2 regions of the Micromonospora marincola genome follow, and region 2 is predicted to be linked to the other one. Evidence: riboswitches for the same ligand, from Rfam matches in the RefSeq annotation. Region 2 holds a riboswitch; the other holds the start of a gene.

Region 1 (4,474 bases), on a different contig from region 2:
GGACGTCTCCAACGCGGTCAGGAAGATCTCCTCCTGCACCCGGGTGGACAGCTCCCGCGCCCGCGCCGAGTCGAACGGCAGGCGCAGCGTGAAGAACGCGTCCTGAAGGCCCATCAGCCCCAGCCCGACCGGCCGCCATCGCGGGTTCGACGCCGCCGCCTGCGCGGCCGGGTAGTAGTTGATGTCGATCACCCGGTCGAGGAAGACCACCGCCGTGCGTACCGTGGCCCGCAGCCGCTCCCAGTCGACGCCCTCGGCGGTGACGTGCGCGCCGAGGTTTACCGAGCCGAGGTTGCACACCGCCGTCTCGGCGTCGTCGTTGACCTCCAGGATCTCGGTGCACAGGTTGGACAGGTGGATCACGTTCCCCGGCTCGCCGGTCTGGTTGGACATCCGGTTCGCGGCGTCCTTGAACGTCATCCAGCCGTTGCCGGTCTGCGCGAGCGTGCGCATCATCCGCCCGTACAGGTCCCGGGCCTTCACCGTGCGAACCGCCTTCTTCTCCGCCGCCCGGTACGCGGCGTCGAACGCCTCCCCGTACAGGTCGGGCAGCTCCGGCGCGTCGGACGGGTCGATGAGCGACCAGTCGCCGTCGGCCTCGACCCGGCGCATGAACTCGTCCGGGATCCAGTTGGCCAGGTTGAGGTTGTGCGTACGCCGGGACTCCTCGCCGGTGTTGTCCCGCAGTTCCAGGAACTCCTCCACGTCCGGGTGCCACGGTTCCAGGTAGACGCAGGCCGCGCCCTTGCGCCGGCCGCCCTGGTTGACCGCCGCGACCCCGGCGTCGAGCGTCTTGAGGAACGGCACGATGCCGTTCGACCGTCCGTTCGTGCCCCGGATCAGGGCGCCCCGGCCGCGTACCCGGGACCAGGCGATGCCGATGCCGCCGGAGAACTTCGACAGCTTCGCGACCTGGTGGTAGCGCTCGTAGATCGAGTCCAGCTCGTCGCGCGGCGAGTCCACCAGGAAGCACGACGACATCTGGGTGTGCCGGGTGCCGGAGTTGAACAGCGTGGGGGAGCTGGGCAGGTACGCCAGGCTGGACATCAGCCGGTAGAGGCCGACCGCCTCGGCGGGCGTGTGGGACAGGCCACAGGCCACCCGCAGCAGCCAGTACTGCGGCGTCTCCACCACCAGCCGCGACTCCGGGTGCCGCAGCAGGTAGCGGTCCGCCACCGTACGCAGTCCGAAGTATTCGAAGCGCAGGTCACCGGAGGGGTCCACGGCGTCGTCAAGTTCGCCGGCGTGGCGGGCCACGAACGCGGCGGTGTCGTCGCCGACCAGCCCGAGGCCGTGCCCGTACCTGATCGACTGGCTGAAGCTCGCCACCTGCTGCCCGCGGACCTCCTCGTGCACGTACGCGGCCAGCAGCCGGGCGGCGAGCTTCGAGTACTGCGGCTCCTCGCCGATCAGCTCCGCCGCGGTCTGGATCGACAACCGGTCCAGCTCGGCGGTGCTCGCCCCGTCGTAGAGCCCGCTTATCGTCCTGGTGGCCACCCGCAACGGGTCCACCTCGTCCAGGTCGGCGACCCAGCGTTCGACCGCCCGCACGATCCGGTTGACATCGACCGGCTCGGTGTCGCCGTCCCGCTTGCGGACCCGCATCGCCAGCCGGCGCTGCTCCGGGGGGCTCTCCCGCACGACCGTCATGACCTCTCCTCGCTGTCACTCCGATGGCCTCGGACGGCGGGAGAACGCCAACGGGCGCGGCGCGACGGCCGGCCCGGCTGCTGGCGTCGGTCGTCCCACGCGACCTTCGACCGCCGCGCGCGGCAGCGCACGGCGTGCTGGCAGGTCTTCGGACTCGCGGGCCGGACCGGGGTTCGGTCGCCTACTGGCCGTCGCTTCCCAGGCCGGTGGCCCAGTGCTGATGACGGCGGTCGTTCCCACTCACCGCTGCGGGGCAGTCCCGGACTCGCACCGGGTTCCCTCTTGCCTCGACCACACCCGAAGGCGCGGCCGAACCAGCTACGCGACCACCATATATGGCGGTAGCCGTCTTCACGCAACACCACATGTCGCCCCCGGCGTGTCGGCTGCCTCTCACCCCCCGCATTGGGCGATCATGAAGTTGTCGGCGACAATCCGGACACAGGCCGCCGTCAACCTCATGATCGATGGAGCCGGCGTCGGGCGCGTGTCGGACGTGGATCGGCATCGGCGGATGGCGTTCGGGGGACGCACCGGCGATACTCGGCCGCATGGCGAATCTGGGGCGTCGCTGGGCTTGGGTCGCGGTCCTGCTTGTCGGTGTGGGGCTGTTCCTGCTGGTGCTGGAAACTCTGATCGGCACCCGGAACATCAATTTCGTGCCCGCGCTGATCGTGCTCGGCGCCGCCATCGCGCCGGCCACGTTCCTGACCTTCGCCGAGGGCCGCTCGGGGCGCTGGCGGGTTCCCGGCTCGGTCGTCGGCGTCGCCGCGTTCCTCGGTGGAGTGATCGGCGTGGTCGCCGCCGGCTGGCTGGAGTACGACACCCTGCACCGGCTCGGCGTGCTGCCGATGGTGTTCGTCGGCCTGATCGAGGAGACGGCGAAGCTGATCGTGCCGGCCGGCATCCTGCTGCTGTGGCGGCGGCACCGGACGCCGGCCGACGGGCTGGTGATCGGGGTGGCCTCCGGCGCCGGCTTCGCCGCCCTGGAGACGATGGGATACGCGTTCACCGCGCTCGTCGGGTCGCAGGGCAACCTCGGCGCCGTCGAGCAGACGCTGCTGGTCCGCGGCCTCACCGCGCCGGCCGCGCACCTGTCCTGGACCGGCCTGACCGCGGGCGCGCTGTTCGCCCTCGCCGCCGCGCCAGGTGGTCGCCGGCTGGCCGCGTTCCTGCTGACCTTCGCCGCCGCGGTCGCGCTGCACACCTGCTGGGACACGGTCGGCACGCAGGCCGCCTACCTGTTCATCGGCGGCGTGTCGCTGGGCTGGCTGCTGCTGCGCCTGCACCTCGACCGCGAAGGCCCGAAGGAAGGGGCCCCGCTTAACGCCTCCGGTATAGGCGGGGCCCCCGCTTAACACCCCGGCGCGGGTCAACCGCCGGCCGGTGCGGGCGAGACCGGGACGGCCGGGCGGCGGCGACGCCGGCGCCACCCGACCACCGCGTCGACCACGAGGAAGCCGAGCAGCGTGCCACCGAACCAGGGCAGCGCCCAGCCGAGCGCCAGCACGACCGGCACGCCGGCCAGCAGCGCCCACCACGGCAGCCCGCGTACCGCCCCGCGGGCCGGCGGCGCGCCGAGCGGCGCCCGACGGTCGGCGCGGGTGGGGCGGCGCTGCCACCACATCCGGTAACCCCAGACGACGACGCAGAGCAGGCCGAGCGCGAGCGCGGCGAGCAGGATCTGGTTCACCGGCCCGAACAGCCGGCCCATGTGCGCCTGGATGCCGAGCTTGCTGAGCTTCGCCAGCGCCGGCCAGTCGGCGAAGTCGCTGCGCGCGGTCACCGTCCCGGTGGCCGGATCGACCGCGACCCGGTCGTACCCGACCGGCCACCTGTCGTCGGTCTGGGCGACCGTCCACGCGGCGCCGGCCTCGCCGGGCGGGGTGATCGCGACCGGGCCGGACAGGCCGGCGGCGCGGGCGCCGCCGAGCACCAGGTCGTAGGTCGCCGGGTCCGTCGCCGTGGCGGTGGCCGACCCGCCGTGCTGGTGCTCGCCGCCGCCGCTGGCCGGCGGCGCGCCGGCCAGCGCGGTGGAGATCTCCGGGGTGCCGGCCCGCAGCGCGTCCAGCCCGGCGCCGAAGTTCGCCCCGGCGTAGCGGGACCAGGTCAGGCCGGTGGCGGAGAGGAAGAGCAGGCCGACGGCGAGCCACACGCCTGTGGTGGCGTGCCAGCCCCGGGTGCGGCGCACGCCCCGAGCGGCGGACAGGTCGGGCACGAGCAGGTGCCGGGCCCGGGTCCGGCCCGCCGCGCGCCGGCGCCACCACAGCACCACGCCGCCGAGCGCCAGCACCCACAGCCAGCTCGCCGCGATCTCCGAGTAGTGCCGCCCGACCGCGCCCAGGTGCAGGTTGCGGTGCAGGTCGTCGAGCCACGTCGTGGCCGGCGTCGAGCCGAACCAGGTGGTCAACCGGCCGGACACCCGAGCGGTGTACGGGTCGACGTAGACGGTGTGCTGCCGGTCGCCGAGGTCGTCCCGGGCGAAGACCACGCGTGTGGTCCGGTCGCCGTCGCCGGGCTGCACTTCGGTGAGCGTGCCGTCGGGGTGCGCGGCGCGGGCGGCGGCGATCTGCTCGGCGAGCGGCCGGGGCTGCCCGCCGACGGTCGAGACGGTGAGCTTGTCGCCGTAGAGCGCGTCGTCGAGCTGCGGGGTGAGCGTGTAGGCCAGCCCGGTGAGCGCGGCGACCAGCAGGAACGGCGCGACCAGGACGCCGGCGTAGAAGTGCAGGCGGGTCAGCAGCGCCACCGCCGCGGATCGGCGCGCCGGCCGGACGGGACCGGCCGGGCTGGTGGGGGAGTCCGGCGGGCGGTCGCCGGGCAGTTC
Region 2 (4,474 bases):
TCCAGTGCCCGCCGGGCGGCAAGGGCCCGGACGGTCGGGTCTGTGGCGCCGAGCTGGGCCTCCAACCGGGCGCGTACAACTGGCAGCTGTACCAGCCGGCGGACCGGTTCTGGCTGTTCCAGGGCATCGAGACGGGCATCTTCGTCGCCCTCGCCCTGCTGCTGCTCTACCTGGCTGTGCGCCGGGTCCGCCGGATCGCGTAGGCGGGGACCTCGGATCGTGGACAGCGACGGGTGCTCGTCGGGGCGCGGGGGCCTCGGCGATCACCTGTCAGCCACACCCTCCGGGGTCAGCGAGAGCCAGGACGCCAGGTCGCCGTGTACGGCGCGGCTCACCTGCGGGGTGAAGGGCACGTCTTCTTGGACGGCGTGCACGGTGAATGTGCCGCGCCGGCGGTCGGCCGTGGCGTCCACCTTTCCGACCAGCCGTGTCGCCACCTCGGCCAGCGCTGCCAGGGTGCGAAGTCGGACCGCTCACTCACGCTGACCGCACGGCGCCACTGGTGAGAACGACACTCAGGTAGTCGGCGTGAGCGCCGCCCCACCAGGTGACGGCAGGTCAGCCAACGGCCAGCCGGAGGCCGAGTGCGATGAACGCGACCGCGCAGAGCCGGTTGATCCGCCGCGACCACCGCCGGTCGGCCAACCGGCGGGCGAGCCGGCCGGCGCCCGCGCCGAGGGTGACGTCCACGGCGAGCTGCACGGTGACGAACAGGGCGCCGAGCAGGACGAGCTGCGCCGTGGCGTCACCGGCGGCCGGGTCGACGAACTGCGGCAGGAACGCCACGCTGAACAGGATCATCTTGGGGTTGAGCAGGTTCGTCACCAGGCCGCGCAGAAACGCCCGACGGGGCGACGCGCCACGGTCCGGACCGGTGACGGCCACCGGATCGCGGTGGCGCGCGGCCCGGACACCCAACACGATCAGGTACGCGGCGCCGGCCCATCGGATCGCCGTGAACAACGTCGGCGACGCGCTGACCACGGTGGCCAGTCCCCCGACCACCGCCGCGACGTGCACGGCCTCCCCCGCGGCGACGCCCAGCGCGGCGACGACGCCCGACCGGGCGCCGTAGCCTGTGGCGTTGGCCAGCACGAACATCATGTCCGGACCGGGGGTGACCATGAGGACGGCGATCGCGGCGAGGTAGCCGGCGAGGGTCGCCACGGACAGTCCGAGCATCGCTCAGCCCTCCCCGGCGCCGTCGAGCAACGCCCGCCGTAGCGACAGCCGGTGCTCCCGCCGGATCCGCGCCTCCCGGTAGCGCCGCCGGTCACCGTCGGTCTCCGGCAACAGCGGCGGAACGGCGCGGGGGTCGCCGTGGTCGTCGACGGCCACCATCACCAGGTGCGCCGTCGCCACGTCGACCGGCGGCACCGCCCGGTCCCACCGGTCCGCGCTGACCTTCACCGCCACCTCCATCGAGCTGCGGCCGGCCCAGGTGATCCGGGCGTCGACGTGGACCACGTCGCCCACCCGGACCGCGCGCAGGAACGCGGTCTCGTCGATGGCGGCGGTGACCGCCGGGCCATCGGAGTGGCGCGCGGCGACCACCCCGGCGACCGAGTCGATCAGGTTGAGGATCCGGCCGCCGTGCACCGTACCCATCAGGTTGGTGTGGTGCTGGTCCATGATCTGCGACAGGGTCAGGTGCGACGCCGACGGTGGTCGGCCGGCGAGCGTGATGGTGTCGGGCACTGTGCGGGTCCGTCCTCGATGCAGCGGACCGCCGACCGGAGGGCGCGCGTCGAGGACACGCCGACGGATCGCGTACGACGTGTCACCCGCCCGGCCCACCCGCGAGGTCGACGGCAGCGCGCACCGGTGGTGCGCGCGGCGCGGGCAGGTCTTCGGACTCGCGGGCATGACCGGTCTCGGTCACCTACTTGCCGTCGCTTCCCAGGCCGGTGGCCCAGTGCTTCGTTGACGGCGGTCGTTCCCACTCACCGCTGCGGGGCAGTCCCGGACTTCCACCGGGTTCCCTCTTACGACACCCGGCCGTCGCCGACCGGATGAACCAGCGCTGCCGCCATCGTAGCCAGTCGTCCGAACGCGGCCCGTGTGGCAGGTCGGGGCGGGTGACGCCAGTCTCGTCGCGTCCTGATCGGTGCCGTCGAGGTGTCCCGCGACTCGGACACGCCGCCCACCCTCCGCACCGTCGGCGTACGATCATGCGCGGTGCTGGTTCGCCTTCCCGCCTCGGCGGGTGGGCGTCGTAAGAGGGAACCCGGTGCGAGACCGGGACTGCCCCGCAGCGGTGAGTGGGAACGACCGCCGTCATCGAAGCACTGGACCGCAGGGTCCGGGAAGCGACGGCCAGTAGGCGACCTCGTGTCATGCCCGCGAGTCCGAAGACCTGCCAGCGCCGCGTGCACCGTCCGGTGCGCGCCGTCGGCGGCCTCTCGGGAGGGCCAGGGCGGAAAGCCGGTACGCCCGTCGTATCCGCTTCTCCCTCCCGAGAGGTCGCCAGGCACCTCGAGGGAAGGACCACCCGTGACAACCTCATTCGGCCAGAGCACCGTGCTCGGCTACCCGCGCATCGGCGCGCGCCGCGAGCTGAAGAAGGCGGTCGAGGCATACTGGGCCGGCACGCTCGACGCCGCCGGCCTGCACGAGACCGCCGCCGAGCTACGGGCGCAGGTGTGGCGGACGCTGCGCGACGCCCGCCTGGACGCGATCCCGTCGAACACCTTCTCCTACTACGACCAGATGCTCGACACCGCCGTCGCCCTCGGCGCCGTTCCCCACCGGTTCGCCCGCCTCGGTCTCGACGAACTCGACACCTACTTCGCGATGGCCCGCGGCGTCGACGCCGAACCGGCGCTGGAGCTGACCAAGTGGTTCGACACCAACTACCACTACCTGGTACCGGAGATCGACCCCGACACCCGCTTCGCCGCCCACCCCGCCAAGGCGCTGAGCGAGTACGCCGAGGCCCGCGCCCTCGGCATCACCACCCGCCCGGTGCTGATCGGCCCGGCCACGTTCCTGCTGCTGGCCAAGGGTGCCGACCCGTTCGCCCGGCTCGACGACCTGGTCGACACCTACGCCGGCATCCTCACCGCGCTCGCCGGGGCGGGTGTGCCGTGGGTGCAGCTCGACGAGCCCGCCTACGTCGCCGACCGCACCGCGGCCGAGATCGACGGTCTCCACCGCGCCTACCGGCGCCTCGGTGACCTGCCGAACCGGCCGCGGATCTTCGTCGCCACCTACTTCGGTGACCTCGCCGACGCCCTCCCGGCGCTGCTCGACACCCCGGTCGACGCCGTCGGGGTCGACCTCGTCGCCGGTCCGGGGAACCTCGAACGGCTGACCGGTGCCGGCCCCCTGGGCGGGAAGACGATCGTCGCCGGCCTCGTCGACGGCCGCAACATCTGGCGTACCGATCTGCGGGCCGCCGTCGCCGCCGGAGCCACCGTCGCCGCGCTGGCCGACCACGTCGCGGTGTCCACGTCCTGCTCCCTGCTGCACGTCCCGGTCGACCTGAGCGCGGAGACCCGCCTGGACCCTCGGCTGTCCGAACGGCTCGCGTTCGCCCGGCAGAAGCTCGACGAAGTCGTCCTGCTCGGGCGCGCATTGCGCGACGGCACCACCGCCGTGCCGGCACCACTGCCGGCCACACCGGCGTCCTGGCGGCGCGACGAGATCCGCGGACGCCTCGCCGCGCTGCGCCCCGAGCACCGGCGGCGCGGCGACTACTCCGACCGGGCCGCCCGCCAGCAGCGCCGCCTCGGCCTGCCCGCGCTGCCCACCACCACGATCGGCTCCTTCCCTCAGACCCCCGAGCTGCGCGCGGCACGCGCCGCCCACCGGGCCGGCACCCTCGACGACGCCGGCTACACCGCGCGGATACGCGCCGAGGTCGCCCACGTCATCCGCCTGCAGGAGAGCCTGGGCCTGGACGTCCTCGTGCACGGCGAGCCGGAACGCAACGACATGGTCCAGTACTTCGCCGAGCAGCTCGACGGGTTCGCCGCCACCGACCACGGCTGGGTGCAGTCCTACGGCACCCGCTGCGTACGCCCACCCGTCATCCACGGCGACGTCGCCCGCCGGGCGCCGATGACCGTCGCCTGGTCCACCTACGCCCAATCCCTGACCAGCAAACCGGTCAAGGGCATGCTCACCGGCCCGGTCACCATCCTCGCCTGGTCCTTCGTCCGCGACGACCAGCCGCTCGCCGACACCGCCGACCAGGTCGCCCTCGCCCTGCGCGACGAGTGCCGCGACCTGGAGACCGCCGGCATCCGCGTCATCCAGGTCGACGAACCCGCACTGCGGGAAACCCTGCCGCTACGCCGCGCCCACCAGCAGACCTACCTGGACTGGGCGGCCGGTGCGTTCCGGCTGGCCATCAGCGGCGTCGCCGACGACACGCAGATCCACACCCACCTGTGCTACTCCGAGTTCGGGGAGGTCATCGCCGCCATCGACGCCCTCGACGCCGACGTCACCAGCATCGAGGCGTCCCGCT

The links. A riboswitch is a leader RNA that binds a small molecule or an ion and turns the genes downstream of it on or off. The one in region 2 is predicted to bind cobalamin.
Region 1: another riboswitch for cobalamin. It lies ahead of SM450_RS23460 (ribonucleoside-diphosphate reductase subunit alpha); the one in region 2 lies ahead of SM450_RS19115 (acyl-CoA thioesterase).

The regions. Positions count from the first base shown of each region.
Region 1 covers NZ_JAXCFT010000013.1:88,661-93,134, forward strand. Annotated here, with positions in the region: gene SM450_RS23460 (ribonucleoside-diphosphate reductase subunit alpha) at 1-1,650, opposite strand, end outside; cobalamin riboswitch at 1,773-1,984, opposite strand; gene SM450_RS23465 (PrsW family intramembrane metalloprotease) at 2,202-3,008, shown strand; gene SM450_RS23470 (PepSY-associated TM helix domain-containing protein) at 3,023-4,474, opposite strand, start outside.
Region 2 covers NZ_JAXCFT010000008.1:160,780-165,253, reverse strand. Annotated here, with positions in the region: gene SM450_RS19130 (ABC transporter permease) at 1-203, shown strand, start outside; gene SM450_RS19125 (hypothetical protein) at 264-437, opposite strand; gene SM450_RS19120 (LysE family translocator) at 559-1,182, opposite strand; gene SM450_RS19115 (acyl-CoA thioesterase) at 1,186-1,698, opposite strand; cobalamin riboswitch at 1,825-2,037, opposite strand; cobalamin riboswitch at 2,166-2,378, shown strand; gene metE (5-methyltetrahydropteroyltriglutamate--homocysteine S-methyltransferase) at 2,494-4,474, shown strand, end outside.